3 regions of the Serratia sp. Ae19-1 genome follow, and region 3 is predicted to be linked to each of the others. Evidence: predicted binding sites of a transcription regulator. Region 3 holds the regulator's gene; each other region holds the start of a gene.
What was found. Region 3 encodes PurR, which represses purine synthesis genes. Its sites were predicted from a motif close to CANGCAAACGTTTGCNTG; they were not measured.
Positions count from the first base shown of each region.

Region 1 (6,998 bases), on a different contig from region 3:
TGAGCAAGAATGTCACCCGGCTGGAAGCGGTGGTTGGCGTGCGGCTGTTTCAGCGCAATACCCGCAAGCTGATCCTCACCGAGGCGGGGGAGCGTTTTCTCAGCGAGGTGAGCGGCGGATTGCAATCGATCCAGTGCGCATTGAAAGGGCTGAGCAGCGGCGGCGGCGCGGCGGCCGGCGGGCTGAAGGTCAGCATGGGCACCGCCTTTGGTCTGCATTTCGTCTTGCCGATGCTGCCGGACTTTCTGGCGCGTTATCCGGCGATCGTGCCGGACTGGCATTTCGACAACCGTCAGGTCGATCTGATCGGTGAGCACTTCGATGCGGCATTGGGCGGCGGCATCGAATTGGCGCAGGGCATCATCGCGCGTGAGCTGGCGCCGGCTCATGGGGTGTTGGTGGCCTCGCCGGAGTATCTGCGGCAGCGGCCGCTGCTGACGGAGCCGGAGCAGTTGGCGGAACATGCGGGCATCTTTATCCGCTCGCCGCAAACCGGGCGTATCCGCCATCAGCCGCTGCGCAACGCGGTCAATGAGCAGCGGGCGCCGGCGATGTCGGTCACGATGACGGTCAACGAACCGGAAGCGGCCGCGCGGGCGGCGGAGATGGGGGTGGGCATCGCGCTGATCGGCATGCCGAATGCGGCGCCTTATCTGGAAAGAGGCCGTCTGGTGCGGGTTCTGCCGGGCTGGTATGTCGATCGCGGCAGCGTCTACCTCTATTTTCCCACCACCAAATTTTTGCCGACCAAAACCCGGGTATTCGTCGATTACATCACCGAGCAGTTTCGCCTGCAGAAGCTGGCGGCACGCTTTGATGCCCGCTAAAACGAGAAAAGCCCCTTGCGGGGCTTCTTTCTTCCGTCGGTTAGCTGTTCGACGATCAGACGATCAGTTGAAGATTTCTGCGGTGCCGTACAGTTTGTTCTGACCGCCGGCGGCGACGATGCGGTATGAGCTGGCGCCCGATGCGGCGGCTTTGCTGGCCAGTTCGCTTTCCAGCGCGCTCAGGTTGGCGGCGCCGCTCACGGAGACTACGCCGATTTTCTGAGCGTCTGCGGCAGGCTGGCTGGTTGGCAGGTCAGCGGCGAAGGTAGCGAAAGAAGCGGTAGCCAGCAGTGCAGCGGTAGCAAAAATTTTGACGTTTTTCATGATGTATTCCTCAGCGTATTGATTGGGTGAGAGCTCGTTTTCTCTCGATGTGTTAAATAGTAGTGCGGCAGGTCGGAATAAAAAATCGGAGAGTTTTGAGTATTTCATTCAAATAAATTGATTGTTTTTCACCCGCTGGCGCGCGGTAAAAATCATCACTACCCTTTACAGACGATCCTTAACCGGAGAAGACTGATGACGGTAAACGCGTTTATCGGCAGCTGGGCGCTGGTGTCGTCGGCGTTTAAAAATCAGGATGGCGAGTTGAATTATCCGCTGGGTGAGCAGGTGTTGGGGCGCATCCACTATGAGGCCAATGGCACGATGGCGGCGCAGCTCTACAGCGCCGTGCGGCCGCGTTTCGCCGCCGCTGATTTGGCGCAGGGGTCCGAACGCGAGATCCATACCGCTTTCATCAATATGATTTGCTACTTCGGCCGCTATCAGGTGGAGGAAAGCGAGCTGCAGGTGGTGCATCAGGTCGAAGGCTGTTCGTTCCCCAACTGGATCGGCAGCCGTCAGGTACGCTTTTACGCTTTCAGCGGCGATCGGCTGACGTTGCGCACGGTTCCGCTGCAGCTCGGCAACGGCTTGCAGGTTGGCGAGCTGGTGTGGCAACGGACAGGAGCCTCGTCATGATCATTGTTCATCATCTCAATCACTCGCGTTCGCAGCGCATTCTGTGGTTTCTGGAAGAGTTGGGCGTGCCCTATCAGGTGCAACGCTACGAGCGCGATCCGAACACCATGCTGGCGCCGCCGGCGCTGAAAAAGATCCACCCGCTGGGCAAATCGCCGGTGATCGTCGACGGCGATCTGACGCTGGCGGAATCCGGCGCCATTATCGAATATTTGCAGGAAGCCTATGACGCGCAAGGCATGTTCATGCCGACCGATTTCCACGCGCGTCAGCAATACCGCTACTGGCTGCACTACGCGGAAGGATCGCTGATGCCGCTGTTGGTGATGAAACTGGTGTTCAGCCGTCTCGGCCAGCCGCCGATCCCGTGGCTGCTGCGGCCGGTGGCGGGCGCGATCGGCAAAGGCGTGCAGCGCGAATACCTCGACAAGCAGATCGCGCCGCACTGCGAGTACCTTGAGCAGTACCTGAACAAGGGCAGCTGGTTCGTCGGCAACGACTTCAGTGCGGCGGACATCCAGATGAGTTTCCCGCTGGAGGCGATGGCGGCGCGCGGTGCGCTGGACAATTGCCCGAAACTGCGCGGCTTCCTGCAGCGCATTCATGCCCGGCCGGCCTATCAACGGGCGCTGGAGCAGGGCGGCCCTTACGATCTGCTGAGTTAAAGCGATGGGCTATACTCGATGAGGTCATTCTTCATCGGAGGTAGCCCATGGCTACGCAAATCTTCGTTAATCTGCCGGTACGCGATCTGCCCGCCTCGATGGCGTTTTTCACCCAGTTGGGATTCAGTTTCAACCCGCAATTTACCGACGATACCGCCGCCTGCATGGTGGTCAGCGATACGATTTACGTGATGCTGCTGACCCACGACAAATTCAGCATGTTTACCCCAAATCCGATCGGCGACGCCAGGCAGGCCACCGAGGTGTTGGTTTGTCTGTCGCAACCCAGCCGGGCGGCGGTCGACGAACTGGTGCGCAAGGCGATCGCCGGCGGCGGCAATACCTACCACCAGCCGCGGGATTATGGCGTGATGTACGGCCACGGATTCCAGGATCTGGACGGCCATATCTGGGAGCTGATGTACATGGATCCCAGTGCGGTGCAGACGCAATAATGTCGTCGTGGAAGATGTCGCTCGGGGCGTCCGGTCGCCCCGTCTTTTCGTGCAGAAGCCATTCCCGTCATTTTCTGCATAATTTGCCGCGATCTTTAGTTGATTAGACGCTAGGGAAGGCAGGATAATCGTTTGCCTTGAATAAACCACCATAAATCACCCGTACCGCGCGCTGCGAGTTAAACGTTTGCCTTGGTGCGCATCGCCGTTGGCGGTGCGACGGAAGGGCAAGGAAGCGGAACGTGACGTAAACGATTACGTGGCGATCAGGCGCGGGCGAGATTACAGGCCTGCTGCGACGGGCCGATTCATGAAACACAGGGGAAGTAACCTATGTCGAACTCTCAAGCGAACCACGCCGCAAAACCAACCGGCGGGCTTGATGGCTATTTTAAAATTTCCGCGCGCGGCAGCAGCGTGCGCCAGGAAGTGGTGGCGGGGCTGACCACCTTCCTGGCGATGGTGTACTCGGTGATCGTAGTGCCGAGCATGCTGGGCAAGGCGGGTTTCCCGCCGGCGGCGGTGTTCGTCTCCACCTGCCTGGTGGCTGGTCTGGGATCGCTGTTGATGGGGTTGTGGGCTAATCTGCCGATGGCCATCGGCTGTGCGATCTCGTTGACCGCTTTCACCGCGTTCAGCCTGGTGCTGGGCCAACACATCAGCATCCCGGTGGCGCTGGGCGCAGTGTTCCTGATGGGCGTGCTGTTTACCGTCATCTCGGTGACCGGCATTCGCGCCTGGATCCTGCGCAACCTGCCGATGGGCGTGGCGCACGGCACCGGCATCGGCATCGGCCTGTTCCTGCTGCTGATCGCCGCCAACGGCGTCGGCCTGGTGGTGAAGAACCCGCTGGATGGCCTGCCGGTAGCGCTCGGTGCCTTCACCTCCTTCCCGGTGGTGATGACGTTGGTCGGTCTGGCGGTGATCTTCGGGCTGGAGAAACTGCGCGTGCCCGGCGGCATTCTGCTGGTGATCATCGCCATTTCCATCATCGGTCTGATCTTCGATCCGGCGGTGAAATACCAGGGGCTGTTCGCCATGCCGAGCCTGGCGGACGCTGACGGCAAATCGTTGATCTTCAGCCTGGATATCATGGGCGCGCTGCAGCCGGTGGTGTTGCCGAGCGTGCTGGCGCTGGTGATGACCGCGGTGTTCGACGCCACCGGTACCATCCGCGCGGTGGCCGGGCAGGCCAACCTGCTGGATAAAGACGGGCAGATCATCAGCGGTGGCAAGGCGCTGACCTCGGATTCCCTGAGCAGCATCTTCTCCGGCCTGGTGGGCGCCGCACCCGCCGCCGTCTACATCGAGTCCGCCGCCGGCACCGCCGCGGGCGGCAAGACCGGCCTGACCGCCACCGTGGTCGGCATTCTGTTCCTGCTGATCCTGTTCCTGTCGCCGCTGGCCTATCTGGTGCCGGTCTATGCCACTGCACCGGCGTTGATGTACGTCGGCCTGCTGATGTTGAGCAACGTCACCAAGCTGGACTTCAACGACTTCGTCGATGCGATGGCCGGCCTGCTGTGCGCGGTATTCATCGTGCTGACCTGCAACATCGTCACCGGCATCATGCTGGGTTTCAGCTCGCTGGTCATCGGCCGCATCTTCTCCGGCGAATGGCGCAAGCTGAACATCGGCACCGTGCTGATCGCCGTAGCGCTGGTGGCGTTTTACGCCGGCGGCTGGGCGATTTAATCACGCCTCGTTTCCCTCGCCCGGCGGGCGGGGGAAGCATGCACGGCATCTCCCTTCTTAAGATAAGTCTTCTTCTGCTCTGCACCGCGTTTTGAAAGGCACAACAAGCTTTAACCGCTGTAAAAAAAGTGATCTACTATCGGGACCAACGCAGGCCCTGAGCCGATGTCGTCTGAATCGTAGAGTCTAAGGAAAGCATGGAAATCTTTTTTACAATCCTCATTTTGATCCTGGTGGTCTCCCTGTCCGGGGTGGTGACGCGCATGTTGCCGTTCCAGGTGCCGCTGCCGCTGATGCAAATCGCCATCGGGGCGCTGTTGGCCTGGCCGCACTTCGGGCTGCACGTCGACTTTGATCCCGAACTGTTCCTGGTACTGTTCATCCCGCCGCTGCTGTTCGCCGACGGCTGGAAAACGCCGACGCGCGAGTTCCTGCATCACGGGCGTGAAATCCTCGGCCTGGCGCTGGTGCTGGTGCTGATCACCGTGGTCGGCGTTGGCTATCTGATCTACGCCATGGTGCCGGGCATTCCGCTGGTGGCGGCCTTCGCGCTGGCGGCGGTGCTGTCGCCGACCGACGCCGTGGCGCTGTCCGGCATCGTCGGTAAAGGGCGCATTCCCAAGCCGATCATGGGCGTGCTCGAGGGCGAGGCGCTGATGAACGACGCCTCCGGCCTGGTGTCGCTCAAGTTCGCCATCGCGGTGGCGATGGGCACCATGGTGTTCACCGTGGGCGGCGCAACCCTGGAGTTCCTCAAAGTGGCGATCGGCGGCCTGCTGGCCGGTGTGGCGGTCACCTGGACCTACAGTAAATCGCTGCGGGTGATGAGCCGCTGGAGCGGCGACGATCCGGCGACCCAGATCGTGTTCCTGCTGCTGCTGCCGTTCGCCTCTTATCTGATCGCCGAACATATCGGCGTCTCCGGCATCCTGGCGGCGGTAGCGGCGGGGATGACCATCAGCCAGTCCGGCGTGATCCGCAACGCGCCGCTGGCGATGCGCCTGCGCGCCAACAGCGTATGGGCGATGCTGGAGTTCGTGTTCAACGGCATGGTGTTCATCATGTTGGGCCTGCAGCTGCCGGGCATTCTCGAGACCTCTATCCTGCAGGCGGAGCTGGATCCGACGATTCAGACCTGGTACCTGTTCGCCGACGTGGCCACCATCTACGCCGCGCTGCTGGTGCTGCGCTTCACCTGGCTGTGGGTAATGAAGAAAACCAGCAACCGCTTTATGAAAAAGCGCCCGCTGCAGTTCGGCGATTACAGCACGCGTGAGCTGTGGGTGGCGTCGTTCGCCGGGGTGCGCGGGGCGATTACCCTGGCCGGTGTGCTGTCGATACCGCTGTTGTTGAGTGACGGCACCGCCTTCCCGGCGCGCTATCAACTGGTGTTTATCGCCGCCGGGGTGATCCTGCTGTCGTTGATCGTCGGCGTGCTGGCGTTGCCGCTGCTGCTGCGCGGCGTGCAGGTCACCGACAAGAGCGCCAGCAAGCAGGAAGAGCGCATGGCGATCGCCATGGCGGCCGAAGTGGCGATCGAGAGCGTGAATAAAATGGAAGAGCGCCTGGTTGCCGATACCGAAGAGAACCTCGATCCGCAGGTATTGAAAGAGGTCAGCTCGCGGGTGACGGGCATGCTGCGGCGGCGCATCGCCTCGAAAGACGACATCGAGAATGCGCTGGCGATGGAAAACCTCGAGCGGCGTTTCCGCCTGACGGCGCTGCGCGCCGAGCGCGGCGAGCTGTACCACCTGCGCGCCACGCAGAAAATCAGCAACGAGACGCTGCAAAAACTGCTGCACGATCTCGACTTGCTCGAAGCGCTGCTGATCGAGCGCGAAGGGTAAACTTCAGACGAGGAATAAACGTTTTTCCTCTTATTTCTGTCCTGAAGGGCCGCCTGTGCGGCCCTTGTTTTTTTGGCTACTTGACCGGCGGCCAGTAGTCGCGGCAGCAGGCGATCCAGGCCTGCGCGCTGTGTGACAGATAGCTGCCCTGCCGCCAGATCAGCCCGACCCGCCACTCCATGCGCGGCTCCAGCGGCAGCCAAACCAGGTTTTCCTTGTCCAGCCAGCGGCAGACCGGTTCCGGCAGCATGGCGATGCCCACGCCGGCCTGCACCATCGAGGCGAGGAAGTCCCACTGGCCGCTGCGCACCGCGATTTGCGGCTCAAAACCGGCCTGGCTAAACGCCTTCATCAGCATCTTGTACAGCGCGAAGTCCTCGTTATAAATCAGGATTGGGCTGTCGGCCAATTCGGCGATATTGATGCGGGTGCGATTGAGCCACTGCGGCGTGCGCGGCGCCACCACGCACATCGGATGGCCCAGCAGCGGCAGAAAGGTCAGCGGCTGTTCCGAATCGAAGGGCAGCACCGTCATCGCCAGATCCA
Region 1 covers NZ_JBCHWD010000002.1:196,661-203,658, reverse strand. Annotated here, with positions in the region: gene AAIE04_RS06370 (LysR family transcriptional regulator) at 1-827, shown strand, start outside; gene bhsA (multiple stress resistance protein BhsA) at 891-1,151, opposite strand; gene AAIE04_RS06360 (lipocalin-like domain-containing protein) at 1,347-1,790, shown strand; gene AAIE04_RS06355 (glutathione S-transferase family protein) at 1,787-2,455, shown strand; gene AAIE04_RS06350 (VOC family protein) at 2,503-2,910, shown strand; gene AAIE04_RS06345 (NCS2 family permease) at 3,244-4,605, shown strand; gene AAIE04_RS06340 (Na+/H+ antiporter) at 4,803-6,452, shown strand; gene AAIE04_RS06335 (LysR family transcriptional regulator) at 6,529-6,998, opposite strand, start outside.
Region 1: AAIE04_RS06345 (NCS2 family permease) is a predicted target of PurR. The motif match lies at 3,087-3,104, and genes of this name have one in related genera.

Region 2 (6,998 bases), on a different contig from region 3:
TGGATGAGATCGTAGCGGGCTATCGTCGGCAACGCCTCGTCGCCCTGGGTCCATTGCCACTGTGCGTAGCGTTGCTCAGGAGCGAGGAAATAAAAGCCCAGCGCGCTGGCCAAAAACAGCGTCAGGATGAGAAGAGGTCTTTTATAAAGCGCTAACGTCATCATTTCAGCTCCGTCACCTGTTCCTGCCGCCATAGCCTGCGGCGCAGAGTGCGCAGGTATTTGAACGTCTTAAACGTGCGGTGCTGGTCAAAAGCGTAGAGGCGGCAGATCTGGGCGAAGCCCTCGATCAGCAGCGCCAGGCCGCTGACCATCAGCATCATCAGCAGCAGAATCGGCGGCAACTCGCTGGCGAGGCGCTTCAGGGTCCAGGCATCCAGGTGAAAGCCGGCTGGGGTATCGGCGTTATCCCACACTATCAGGGCGAGCATAATGCACATCATGATCGCGCCGAGAATGAAGACGGCGCGTGCGCACAGGTTAAGGCCGGCTTCGGTGAAGTAGCGATTGCCGCCGATGAGATAGGTCTGGCGGTCGCGGTGATTGATGATTCCACGCACCTTGGGCAACTCGGGAATGACGTCGTTCTCGCAGTACAACACCTGCAGCGGGTCGCCTTTGGCGATGAAAAGCGGATGTTGCCGACGAAATACCGGATGCAGTTTGGTATTGGGGACGTTGAGCGCGCGGGTCGTCAACGCGAAGTGCGTATCCTTCTGACGCCACGCATAAGTGTCCAAATACTGCACCTGCCGCGGGAGCTCATATTGGCAGAGTTCGTAGCTCAGGGCGTTGACCGTCTCGATGCCGGAGGCCTCGACGCCGTTCGGAAGGGGAGGCGCGGTCTGCAGCGGTGCGGTCGCCGGCACGGTGTCTGCGCGGGCGGCCCGGTATTTGATGCCGGGGATTTTCAGGCTGAGTGAGCCGGGTGGCGTGACGTCTTGCCCCAGCAGCACGCGATCCAGCGCCCTGAGCAGGCGTCTGCGGCCGCGGTGCCCGATCAGCAGAAGCTCTGAACCGACGAACAACACCATGCCGACACCGATAAGGCCGGCGATGATGGCGATAAAGAACAGGACGATGGTCAGCCAGGAGTCTTCCCGGTCCATGATGAAAAAGCCCGCTGGGAAACCGCCGGCCAGCACGATGCCCAGCAGCAGCAGGGCAAAGTATTTCAGCTTGTATTTCAGCGTTCTGTCGGGCTCCAGCCGGCCTTTCGTGCCGTGCAGCAGCCAGTGCAGCCAGTAGCTGCCGTCCCGCAGGCGGTGAGCGCCGATCTTCACCCGATCGCCGGCGGCGAGCGTGGCCAGCAGGTTTTCGCTGTCGCTGAAGTCGTCGCGGTAAAAAAAGAACGTCTGGCCGGAAGCGATGAGCCTCACCAGGTTGTCGGGCGCCGTCTGTTGGCAGGCGCATTGCTCGACGGTCACATGAAAAAATTGGGTTTGCATGTCATTCCCTGTCAGCGGGCGTGGCCCGAAAATTCATCCCTGGCGCCGGGTATTCAGCGCTTTTTCATCCACGGCAGCATGCGCACCAGCGCATTGTCCTTGACGATGTAGTGGTGGAACAGCGCGGCGGCGGCATGCAGGCCGATCAGCCAGTAGCCGAATGACGCCAGCGTTTTGTGCCAGCCGATAATCATCCGCGCCTGCGGCCGATCGGCCACCTCGGCGAACGGCATCGGCAGGCCGAACAGGTACCACTCTTTGCCGCCCAGATAGCGCGAATACACTCCCAGCACCGGTAGCGTCAACAGCAGCAGGTAAATCAGGGTATGCGTCAGATGCGCCAGGCCGGTTTGCCACTTCGGCGGCTTGGGCGTGATAGCGGGCGAGGCGTGACGCCAGCGCAGGAACAGGCGGGCGATCATCAGCGCAAACACCGTCACGCCGCAGCTGAAGTGGGTGACGACCAGCACGTACCACGGCGCGCTGCCCGGCTCGGCAAAGCCCCGCAGCTCGATGGCGGCGCAGGTGATGACCAGCAGGATCGCCACCAGCCAGTGCAGGCGGATTTGCCACGGCATGTAGGTGTTTGGCACCGGGTTACCTTCTGATGTTAAAGGGTCTGTGCGCCGATGGTAACGAAATGTTACAGGCGAGGAAAGCGCCTGCATGCAGTTTAAGCAAAATGCCAGGGGGATAGGCTTATTAAGCTATGAATTTAGTGGGTTAAGTGCCTGGCGGCAGGGGAGACAGTTAGCATCGTAAGTTGTGAAGTTAATGCGCGGTAGGTTCAGAGGCTGGCAGCTTATTAAGCGATGAGACGGGGGGCGCCGCAGCCCCGCTGCGGCGCCCTGGGGTCAGTTTAATTTGGCCTTGGCGAAATCGCTGCCGTTCACGTCCACCACATAGCCGCTCAGGTTGCTGCGGGTGGCGTAGAACACCTTGCCGGTGGCCAATGGCAGCCACGGCGCCTGTTTGGCGAAGATCACCTGCGCCTGTTGATACAGCTTGGCGCGCGCCTGCGGCTGGTTTTCCTGGATCGCCTGCTGGATCAGTTTGTCGTAATCCTTATCGCACCAGCGCGCCACGTTGGCGCCGCTCTGCACGCCGGCGCAGCCGAGCAGGGTGGCGAAGTTATCCGGATCGCCGTTGTCCGACACCCAACCGTAAAGCGCGCTCTGCTGTTCACCTTTGCGCAGCCCGGCCAGATACTGGCCCCACTCCCAGGTGACGATCTTGGCCTTCACGCCCACCTTCGCCCAGTCGCTCTGAATCATCTCGGCGATGCGCTTCGAGTTCGGGTTGTAGGGGCGCTGTACCGGCATCGACCAGATGTCGGTCTCAAAGCCCTGCTCCAGCCCGGCCTGCTTCAGCAGTTCGCGCGCCTTCTGCGGATCGTAGGCGTACTCCGGCAGTTTATCGTTGTAGCCCAGCATGCCCGGCGGCAGCAGCGAATTGGCCGGGGTGCCGCTGTCTTTGAACACGGCGGCGACGATCGCTTTCTTGTCTACCGCGTAGCTCAGCGCCTGGCGCACCAGCAGGTTGTCGAACGGTTTTTTCTGGGTGTTGAACGCCAGATAGCCGACGTTCAGCCCGGTAATATCGTGCAGCTGCAGGTTGCTGTCGGCCTTGATGGCGGCGAATTGTTCCGGCAGCGGTGCCGGGATGATCTGGCATTCGTTGGTTTTCAGCTTGGCCAGCCGGGTTTGCGGATCCGGCGTAATGGAGAAGATCAGATGCTTGCTGGCCACTTCGCCCTGCCAGTAGTGCGGGTTGGCGATGTAGCGGATCAGCGAATCCTGCTTGTACTGCTGCAGCGCGAACGGCCCGGTGCCGATCGGCCAGTTGTCGACGTATTCCGGCGTGCCCTTTTTCAACATCGCGTCGGCGTACTCGGCGGACAGGATCGAGGCGAAATCCATCGCCCAATCGGCGACGAAGGCGGCGTTGGGCTGGCTCAGCGTGAAGCGCACGTGATGCTCGTCCACCGCTTCCACCTTGGTGATCAGCTTGTCCAGGCCCATGTCGGTGAAGTATTCATAATTGCCGCCGGAAACCTTGTGGTAGGGGTTAGCGGGATCCTTCTGCCGCATCACGGTGAACACCACGTCTTCGGCATTGAAGTCGCGCGTTGGGGTGAAGTATTTGTTGCTGTTGAATTTCACCCCCTGGCGCAGGGTGAAGGTGTAGGTCTTGCCGTCCGGGCTGACGCTCCACTCGGTGGCCAGCGAAGGAGCGGGCGTTTTATCGCTTTCACGCAGCGTTACCAGCCGGTTGTACAGCACCTGTGAGGTGGCGATAAAGGTCGGCCCGGAGCTGGAAAGCTGTGGGTTGAACGATTCCGGCGAGGCGACGGTGCAGTACACCAGCGCATCGGAAGCGGCCAGCGCGCCGCCCGCCGACAACAGGCCGCAGCCGGCCAGCGCCAATCCGGCGATAGGGTGTTTTAAAAACGTCAAGGCAAGATCCTCAGGTGGAATGGGCCGTTACCGGCGAATTGATTTAACTATAGATAACGGATGGCGAGACGGGGAACAAGCCTCTCATCTGCGCATTCTGTGCGCCCCGCATTGCTTGCCTTTACGGCGTAGATCTACACTGCGGGACAATCACTCACTCGCAAGGATTTCCCGATGAGCCACTTTCGCCCTGTCGCCCTCGAACATGCCAGCCGCCTGCTGAACCACGGGCCGACGGTCTTGATCACCAGTCGCAGCCGCGACGGCGCCAAACGCAACGTGATGGCCGCCGCCTGGTCGATGCCGGTGGAGTTCAGCCCACCGCGCATCGCCATCGTGGTCGATAAAGGCGCACACAGTCGGCAGATGATCGAAGAGAGCGGCGCATTCGGTATTTGCGTGCCGGCGGCGATGTTCATCGACGCCACCTACGCGGTCGGTAGCGTGTCCGGGCTGGACGACGACAAGTTCTCCCGCTTCCACATCGCCGCAGCGCCGAGCGCCACGCTGCAGGTGCCGCTGATCGAACAGGGCTGCGTGGCGTGGCTGGAGTGTCGGTTGCTGCCGGAAAGCGGCGCGCAGGAAAAATACGACACCTGTTTCGGTGAGGTGCTGAGCGCGGCGGCGGACGAACGGGTATTCCAACAGGGGCGCTGGCACTTCACCGCCGCCAATGCGGATCTGCACACCATTCATCATCTGGGGGCGGGCAATTTCGTGCGCAGCGGCGAGACGCTGCGGGCCAAACCGCTTTAATCGGCCTTGCGTCTGCGGTCAGCATCATAGCGCTCGCGGGCGGCGTCCAGCTCGGGGAAATGGTATTCCGCCCACTTATCCAGCGCCGCCAGCGTCTCGACCAGCGAGCAGGCGACGGCGCTGAGCCGGTATTCCACATGCGACTGATTCTTTTCACTTAAATCCAGCCGTTCGAGCAGCCCATTGCGTTCCAATTGACGCAGCGTTTGTGTCAGCACCTTCTGCGAAATGCCGTCGATGCGGCGCAGCAGCTCGCCGTTGCGCATCGGGCGTTGTGCCAGCGCAGGCAGGATCAGCATCACCCACTTGCCGGAAATCAGCGCCAGCGCATCGCGCGCGGAACACTTGCTCGAATAGACGTCGCCGGGATAAGCCATTGGGGGTTACCTTCAGGTGCGTAATTGCCAAGGGGGTGAGAAAGCCACAGCATAACAGCACCACCTTACAACGGGAGAAACAGGATGAACGTGCTGATTGTGCTGGCTCACCCCGAGCCGCATTCTTTCAATGCTCATTTGGCTGAACAGGCGCGGCAGGCCTGGCTGACGCAGGGGCACCAGGTGAAGACGGTCGATCTGTATCAGGAGGGGTTTGATCCGCGCGAGGGCGCCGGCCACTACCCCAGCAGAAAGCAGGCGGACAGATTTGATGCGATGCAGGAGCAGCGCCATCACTGGACGATCCAGGCGCTGCCGGTGGAGATCCGGCGACATATCGAGCTGCTGCGCTGGGCGGATACGCTGGTACTGCAGTTTCCTTTCTGGTGGTTCGGCGCGCCGGCCATCATCAAGGGCTGGATGGATCGGGTGTTCGTTTACGGCGGGATCTACGACAGCCGCCACCGCCATGAGAACGGCGTGATGCGCGGCAAGCGGGCGCTGCTTACCGTCACCGCCGGCGCTTCCGCTCAGGCCTGTGCGCCGGACGGGCGTGACGGCGATATGCGGCTGATGCTGTGGCCAATCATGCATGCGCTGCACTATATCGGCTTTAGCGTGCTGGAGCCGTTCCTGGTCTATGGCGTGCGCGGCGGGTTGACGGACGAGGCTCTGCAGGCGCAGAACGCCGCTTTGGTGCAGGTGACGCAGGCGTATCGGGACGGTTTGAACGCGTTTTCCGCCTGGCCGGCGGTGCCGTTCAACCGCAATGAGGATTTTGACGCCGATCTGGCGCTGAAACCCGATGCGCCGGTCTACAGCCCGTTCGTGCGGCACCGCGATCCGGATTAAAACCCGGCCTTCAGCAGCTCCTCGCGCAAATCGTCGATAATCGCCGGTTCGATGTCGGGGAACTGCTGCTGAATATCGGCGATGGCTTCGGCCACGCTGGGGCCGGCGAAGGTGCCGGAGAAGGGCAGCAGCGGCAGATTGGCGTCGCTGTCCGGCAGTTCACCGCGGATCGTGCCGGTGATCATGCCCGCTTTTTTTTCCGCCGTGAGGTCGTACTCTCCCACGTTTTTGTCGATCGGTTTCATTGGCCACCTCGCTGTCGGTGAGTGTTTTGCCCTGTCTGTTAAAGCATAGTGTTTCAGGCAATGAATACCAATCAATGTATATAATATTAATATAAAACAATAAGATGACTCTCTCCTGCCGTTTGACGTTCGCGGGCGTTCAGCGCTATGCTCGTGGCGCTGAAGGAACCTTCCTCACTGACAGGGATAGACGATATGAAAAGACTGAAAAACGCGGCGCTGTTGCTGCCGCTGTTGGCGCTCAGCGCCTGCACCCAGCATCTCAGCAGCGCCGAGCTGCATGCCAAGCACTACATTTATCAAACCCGCGACGACTTCGAGCCGGGGTTCCGCACCGACGTGAACGGCAGCATTAAAAACGCCGTGCCGATGTTCGAACAATTCTACCAAATGGGGAAAAAGGATCGCGCGGCGGGCGTGGCGCGCAGTGAAGCGCAGAAAAAAGCCGACTATCTGGCCAGCCCGGAATTCCAGCAGAACATGGAACACAAAACCATCTTCATCAACCGCGCCTACAGCGGCTCCGACAATCCTAAACGCCGTCAGGTGCTCTCGCAGGAGGCGGTAGGCGCCTATTGGGACGGCTACGAAGGGCGCTGAACATAATCCCTCACAAATAGAAGGTAATAAAAACTGGTCTTCTGGCGGTTATTTGATTATAAAAACCGCCGCTAAGGACGATGTTCATAGATGAAACCAGGAGTGTTTATGTTGGCAAAAGTTAAGCGTTCGTTCGCCGCCGCCGTCGTATTGATGTTGGCGTTACCCGCAGTTCAGGCCGCGGATTACCGTGCGGGCGAGCAATACACCCGGCTGGATAAGCCGGTGGCCACCGCGCCGGCGGTGGTGGAATTTTTCTCCTTCT
Region 2 covers NZ_JBCHWD010000001.1:57,766-64,763, forward strand. Annotated here, with positions in the region: gene AAIE04_RS00300 (hypothetical protein) at 1-164, opposite strand, end outside; gene AAIE04_RS00305 (hypothetical protein) at 161-1,447, opposite strand; gene cybB (cytochrome b561) at 1,501-2,025, opposite strand; gene AAIE04_RS00315 (ABC transporter substrate-binding protein) at 2,302-3,903, opposite strand; gene AAIE04_RS00320 (flavin reductase family protein) at 4,078-4,659, shown strand; gene AAIE04_RS00325 (winged helix-turn-helix transcriptional regulator) at 4,656-5,036, opposite strand; gene AAIE04_RS00330 (NAD(P)H-dependent oxidoreductase) at 5,121-5,888, shown strand; gene AAIE04_RS00335 (hypothetical protein) at 5,885-6,133, opposite strand; gene AAIE04_RS00340 (Exc2 family lipoprotein) at 6,329-6,733, shown strand; gene AAIE04_RS00345 (protein disulfide oxidoreductase DsbA) at 6,842-6,998, shown strand, end outside.
Region 2: cybB (cytochrome b561) is a predicted target of PurR. The motif match lies at 2,099-2,116, and genes of this name have one in related genera.

Region 3 (6,998 bases):
TTGGCAGCTCGGCGCGGATGTCCGGGTTCTGCAGAATATCCACGTAGGCGAAACGCTCGCCGCAGGCGGACAGCGCTTGCACAGCCTGTGCGGAGAAGCCGCAGCTCGGCAGCTTTGGCGAGCCTTTCATGTACAGCAGAATCGGGTTTTCAGCGATCTGGTGCTGAATTTTTTCAATTGTCGTCGTCATTTATTGCTTCCTCAAGCCACATTTCATGGCTACAACATGCATCACGCGCTCTATTGTAGCGGCTGGAACAGTCGCAAGAAAACGCCATCTTTTGCAAGGATATTCACCCGCCGCCGATCGCGTTTCACCGGCCACGTCATTCCGGTCAAAACATACGCTGAGAATAACATTTTTAATCCGACCATTTCACTAATATATTGCGCCGCGACGACGGCGCGGATTAATTATCCCACCCGCCATGGGTTGACGTTTTTTCATACACCAACAGGCTGATTTTAAACCAAAAAAAATGTCATTAACGTTTTCTCACAATATGGATTATTATTTCTGAGTTCTTCGCTGTTTTATATGGCGAAATTCGGGAATACTGTAACTCTTTCGATATCCGTTTCGGGGCCAAGGTTGGTGACGTCGACATGCGTTTAATTCTTACGCTCTTTGCGCTGCTGTTTACGCAGCTCTTCTTCAATTTGGCGCACGCTGCGCCACAGGCGCGTATTGCCGCCGAGCAGCGTAAAAGCCATGCCAATGAAGCGCGGCCCGATGACCGCAGAAAAAAGAAAGCGGATAAAGCCGCCAAGAAAGCCAAAGTGACGGCTCCCGAGAAAAAAACCAAGACCGCCAAGGCCAAAAGCGAGAAAAGCGCGAAAAAGATCGTCAGCGCCAAACCCAAGGCCAAAGCGCAGAAAACCGCCAAGATTAAAGTCACCCCGCCGAAAAAGGGCTACAAAAAAGGCTATGGCCGCCACCGCGAAGCCGGCATGGCCACCGCCAAGCTGGCGCGTGAAGAAAAGCCGTTGAAACTCAGCCCGGCGCACAAGAAACGCTACCAGCACGCCAAACAGACCGCGATGGCCAAGCTGATGGGCCAGATGGGCAAACCTTACCGCTGGGGCGGCAGCTCGCCGCGCACCGGCTTCGACTGCAGCGGCCTCATCTATTACGCCTATAAAGACGTGGTGAAAATCAAGATGCCGCGCACCGCCAACGAGATGTATCACCTGCGTGACGCGGCGCCTATCAAGAAAAGCGAGCTGGAAAGCGGCGATCTGGTGTTCTTCCGCATCAACAACCGCGGCGTGGCGGACCACGTCGGCGTCTACCTCGGCAACGGCAAATTCATCCAGTCGCCACGCACCGGCGAAGAGATCCGCATCAGCCAGCTCGACAACGACTATTGGCAGAACCACTACATCGGCGCACGCCGCGTAGTGACGCCGAAAACCATTCGTTAATTTCCCGCTCTGCGCGGTTGCGGCCCGGTCGCAACCGCCTGCTCAAGCTATCGCCCATCGCACTTCCCCACGCGCATTTCTCGCTTTTCCTCCTGTTTTTTATGATGAAAATTGTTAAGATTGAATGACCACAATAAAAAACGGCCCATCCGGCTCTCGCCCCGGCGGGAAGCACATGGCGCTGTAAAGGAGGAAGCAATGTCGTTTGAATTACCTGCATTACCGTATGAGAAAAACGCGCTCGAGCCGCACATCTCCGCCGAAACCCTGGAATACCACTACGGCAAACACCACAACACCTACGTGGTTAACCTGAACAACCTGGTGAAAGGCAGCGAGTTCGAGGGCAAATCGCTCGAAGAGATCATCAAGACCTCTAACGGCGGCGTGTTCAACAACGCGGCGCAGGTGTGGAACCACACCTTCTACTGGCACTGCCTGTCGCCACAGGGCGGCGGTGAACCGCAGGGCGAACTGGCGGCGGCGATCGTCAAGTCCTTCGGCTCTTTCGCTGCGTTCAAAGAGCAGTTCACCGATGCCGCCGTGAAAAACTTCGGCGCCGGCTGGACCTGGCTGGTGAAAAAACCGGACGGCGCGCTGGCGATCGTCAACACCTCTAACGCGGCAACCCCGCTGACCGGTGAAGACAAACCGCTGCTGACCGTTGACGTGTGGGAACACGCGTATTACATCGATTACCGCAATGCGCGTCCAAAATACCTGGAAAACTTCTGGGCGTTGGTCAACTGGACCTTCGCAGCGGAAAACCTGGCGTAAGCACCGGTTTCTGATGTGACGAGGCGCAGCCAGGCTGCGCCTTTTTTAGCGCCGGAGGGAAATCAGTTCAACGCGGCAACGAAGCTGAAAGCGATAATGACCGCCAGCGCGCAAACGGTGGTGAACAGCGACATCTTCAATTCGGTATCCATGACAACTCCTTTAAAATGGGCTTTCCTAAGGATAAAAGGCGTACAATTAGTACGTCAAATCATTTTCCCACAGTTCGCCGATAAAATCTTGTTATCATTTCCCGGTTTATAATATCGATTACCTCTTCCACTTTTGCTCAATATGCGACAAAATTCGCAGTTCACAACTGCGTACCGGCATCCATGCCCCTCCTGATTAAGCGCTGAAGACTTCAACACACTAAAAACTCAGTTTTCGCTTCTCTGGAGAAGGATCTACGTAGGCAAACGATTAACATCACACTTACATGCTGTAAACATGTGAGTTCAGGAGTCATTCCTTACATGGCAACGATTAAAGATGTGGCCAAACGCGCGGGCGTTTCCACCACCACCGTTTCGCACGTCATCAATAAGACTCGTTTCGTCGCCGAAGAGACCAAAGCGGCCGTGTGGGCCGCCATCAAAGAACTGCACTACTCGCCGAGCGCCGTGGCGCGCAGCCTGAAAGTCAATCACACCAAGTCGATCGGCCTGCTGGCCACCTCGAGTGAAGCCCCCTACTTCGCCGAAGTGATCGAAGCGGTGGAAAACAGTTGCTACAGCAAAGGCTACACCCTGATCCTGTGCAACTCGCACAACAACCTGGACAAACAGCGCGCCTACCTGGCGATGCTGGCGCAAAAGCGCGTCGACGGCCTGCTGGTGATGTGTTCCGAATACCCGGATCAGCTGCTGGGCATGCTGGAAGACTACCGTAACATCCCGATGGTGGTGATGGACTGGGGTGCGGCGCGCGGCGACTTCACCGACACCATCATCGATAACGCCTTCGAAGGCGGCTATCTGGCCGGCCGTTACCTGATAGAACGCGGCCACCGCGATATCGGCGCCATCCCAGGCCAGCTGTCGCGCAATACCGGCGGCGGCCGTCATCAGGGCTTTATGAAGGCGCTGCAGGAAGCGCAGATCGACATTCGCGAAGAGTGGATCGTGCAGGGCGACTTCGAGCCGGAATCCGGTTACAAGGCGATGCACCAGATCCTGTCGCAAAAACAGCGGCCGACTGCGGTATTCTGCGGCGGCGACATCATGGCGATGGGCGCCATCTGCGCCGCCGACGAACTGGGGCTGCGGGTGCCGCAGGATATTTCCGTGATCGGCTACGACAACGTGCGCAACGCCCGCTACTTCACCCCGGCGCTGACCACCATTCATCAGCCGAAAGAACGCCTGGGCGAAATGGCCTTCACCATGCTGCTGGATCGCATCATCAGCAAGCGCGAAGAGTCGCAGGTGATCGAAGTGCATCCGAAGCTGGTCGAACGCCGCTCGGTCGCCGACGGTCCGTTCATCGACTACCGCCGCTAATCCCCTGAGCCGGAAGCCTGCACGGCTTCCGGTGCCGCCTCGCTCAGCCACTCCTGATTCAGCGTCTCCCCATCGCCCAGATACGCCAGTAGCCAACTCATCGCCGGTGACGGTTTATCCTGCTGCCAGGTCAGGCAGCAAGGGCTGGCTGGAAACGGCTGCTGCAGCTGCAACGCCTTCAGCTCACCGCGCTGCACCAGCGGCAGCGCCCGATGTGCCGGCATCATGCCGACGCACAGCCCGGCGCACAAACAGTCGAGCGCCGACGTCCAGTCCGGCACCACCAGCCGCCGCTGGTTATCCAGCGTCCAGGTGACGCGCTTGGGCAAATTGCGCGAGGTGTCCTCCAGGCAGAGCGAAGGGTACGGCCGCAACTGATCGTCGTGCAGCGGCCCCGCCAGCTGCGCCAGCGGGTGTTGCGGGCTGACTACGCACAGCCAGTTCATATAGCCCATGTCGCGGAAGGCAAAACCGCCGCCGACCGGCACTGCACGCGTGGCGCCGATCGCCATGTCCGCCCTGCCGTCCGCCAGCGCATCCCAGACGCCGTTGAACACCTCGGGTTGCAGCATCAACTCGACGTCGGGGAAATGGCGATAGAAATCCAGCACCAGCTGGCGGCTGCGCTGCGGTTTGACGATGATATCTACCGCGATATTCAGCTGGCCGCGCCAACCGTTGGCCACCTGCTGACAGTGGCGGCGGGTGTCGAGCATTTTTTTGATAACAGCTCGCGCATCCTTGATAAACAGCGCGCCGGCCGGCGTCAGCTCCACATCGCGGTGACGCCGCTCAAACAGCGGCACCGCCAGCCATTGCTCCAGCTGCCGCACGGTATAACTCACCGCCGACGGCACCCGGTGCAGCTCCTGCGCCGCCGCGCTGAAACTGCCGGTGCGCGCTACCGCGTCGGCGACTTCAAGTGAATATTCAGACCACATCGCTTTGCCTTCAATTTTTTTAACAGCACTTTGCAAATATTACCGTTTCACAAGCAGAGATCCAGCCGGATACACTGGCCGGCGCTAAAAACCTGCGACACTAAAATATTAACGAGAAATACCATGCGAAATTCTTTTGGCTTTATGTTCTACCTCGCCGGCCTGAGCATGTTGGGTTATCTGGCGACCGATATGTATCTGCCTGCCTTCGGCGCCATGCGCGAAGAACTGCAAATCTCCGCCGGCGCCGTGAGCGCCAGCCTGAGCATCTTCCTGGCCGGCTTCGCCTTCGCGCAGCTGCTGTGGGGGCCGCTCTCCGATCGCCTGGGGCGTAAACCGGTATTATTGATTGGCCTGACGCTGTTCGCCCTCGGCTGCCTCGGCATGCTGTGGGTGGAAAACGCCCTGCAGCTGTGGATCCTGCGCTTTATTCAGGCCGTCGGCGTCTGTTCCGCCACCGCCATCTGGCAAGCGCTGGTGGTCGACCGTTACCGCGAAGGTCAGGCCAACCGCGTGTTCGCCACCATTATGCCGCTGGTGGCACTGTCACCGGCGCTGGCGCCGCTGCTTGGCGCCTGGCTGCTGAACCACGCCAGCTGGCGGGCGATCTTCGCCGCGCTGTTGGTGATCACCGCGCTGCTGCTGCTGCCGACGTTGATGCTCAAAGAGCGCGCCAAAACGCAACCCGCCGCCGACGCGCCGAAAAACGGCGTCAGCTTCTGGCAACTGTTGAAATCTCCGGTGTTCAGCGGCAACGTCGCGATGTACGCCGCCTGCTCGGCCGGTTTCTTCGCCTGGCTGACCGGTTCGCCGTTCATCCTCGGCGATATGGGCTATAGCCCGAGCGACATCGGTCTGAGCTATGTGCCGCAAACGCTGGCCTTCCTGCTGGGCGGCTACGGCTGCCGCGCCGCGCTCAAGCGCATCAATGGCAAAACTCTGCTGCCGTGGCTGCTGGTAGCTTATGGTGTCAGCATGGTGGCGCTGTATCTGGTGGCGACGCTGACCTCTCCGACGCTCACCACGCTGCTGATTCCATTCTGCGTGATGGCGCTGGTCAATGGCGCCGGCTACCCGATCATGGTGGCGAATGCGCTGATGCCGTTCCCGGAAAGCAGCGGCAAAGCCGCCGCGCTGCAAAATACGCTGCAGCTGGGGCTGTGTTTTGTGGCGAGCATGCTGGTATCGGCGTTTATTGCCCAGCCGCTGTTGGCGACGGTGACGGTAATGGTGTCTACGGTGATTCTGGCCGCGCTGGGGTATTTCCTGCAGCGGGGGAAAACGGCCGATGCGCAGCAAAAGGCGCAGCGGGAACATGCTAACTCAGCGTCATAATTGCCAAACTTAATAATCACTTAAAGAATATGCGTGCCGAGTGCGATTTACAGTTGAGTCGACGCCTCGGCACGCCTATACTCAAAAACAACCTTTTAAAGTAACACCTTATAATCTTTATATCTCAATTAGCGCTTGTGTACGCGTCTTGCGTCACACTCTTTTTAAGGATGCGTTCATCTCGCGCCATTTGCGCCGGGTAGCTTCTTAAAATTTCCTCTGTTCATAGTCGGATATCAGACGCCGCGGGCCTATTTTCCGCCGGTAAACGTATGCACCCGCAGAAATTGTCTAAGCTGTTTCCTAACGGGTCATCAGTCAGAAGAAGGTGATGGAGAAGCTATGAGTTCATCGTGTATAGAAGATCTGAGTATCCAGGACAATCAGTGGTACCGTATCGCGCATGAAATGCTCGGCCTGGCCGGCATTGAAATCAACGGTTCGCGCCCCTTCGATATTCAGGTTAAAAACCCCGAATTCTTTAAACGCGTGTTGCAGCAAGGCTCGTTGGGCCTGGGCGAAAGCTATATGGACGGCTGGTGGGAGTGTGAGCGGCTGGATATGTTCTTCCAGCGCGTGGTTAGCGCCGGGCTGGAGAAAAAACTCCCCCACCACCTGAAAGATACCCTGCGTATCGCCGCCGCGCGCCTGACCAATCTGCAATCGAAAAAGCGCGCCTGGATCGTCGGCAAAGAGCATTACGATCTCGGCAACGATCTGTTTACCCTGATGCTCGATCCTTACATGCAATATTCCTGCGGCTACTGGAAAGACGCCACCACGCTGGAAGAGGCGCAGGAAGCGAAGCTGCGGATGATCTGCGAGAAACTGCAGCTGCAGCCGGGCATGCGCTTGCTGGACATCGGCTGCGGTTGGGGCGGCCTCTCCGCCTACGCGGCGAAAAACTACGGCGTGTCGGTGGTTGGCGTGACCATTTCCGCCGAACAGCAGAAGCTGGCTCAGGCGCGCTGCGCCGGACTCGATGTGCAGATCCTGCTGCAGGATTACCGCGACCTGC
Region 3 covers NZ_JBCHWD010000006.1:300,620-307,617, reverse strand. Annotated here, with positions in the region: gene AAIE04_RS18805 (Grx4 family monothiol glutaredoxin) at 1-190, opposite strand, end outside; gene AAIE04_RS18800 (C40 family peptidase) at 607-1,425, shown strand; gene sodB (superoxide dismutase [Fe]) at 1,624-2,202, shown strand; gene cydH (cytochrome bd-I oxidase subunit CydH) at 2,265-2,354, opposite strand; gene purR (HTH-type transcriptional repressor PurR) at 2,679-3,704, shown strand; gene punR (DNA-binding transcriptional activator PunR) at 3,701-4,645, opposite strand; gene punC (purine nucleoside transporter PunC) at 4,769-5,980, shown strand; gene cfa (cyclopropane fatty acyl phospholipid synthase) at 6,323-6,998, shown strand, end outside.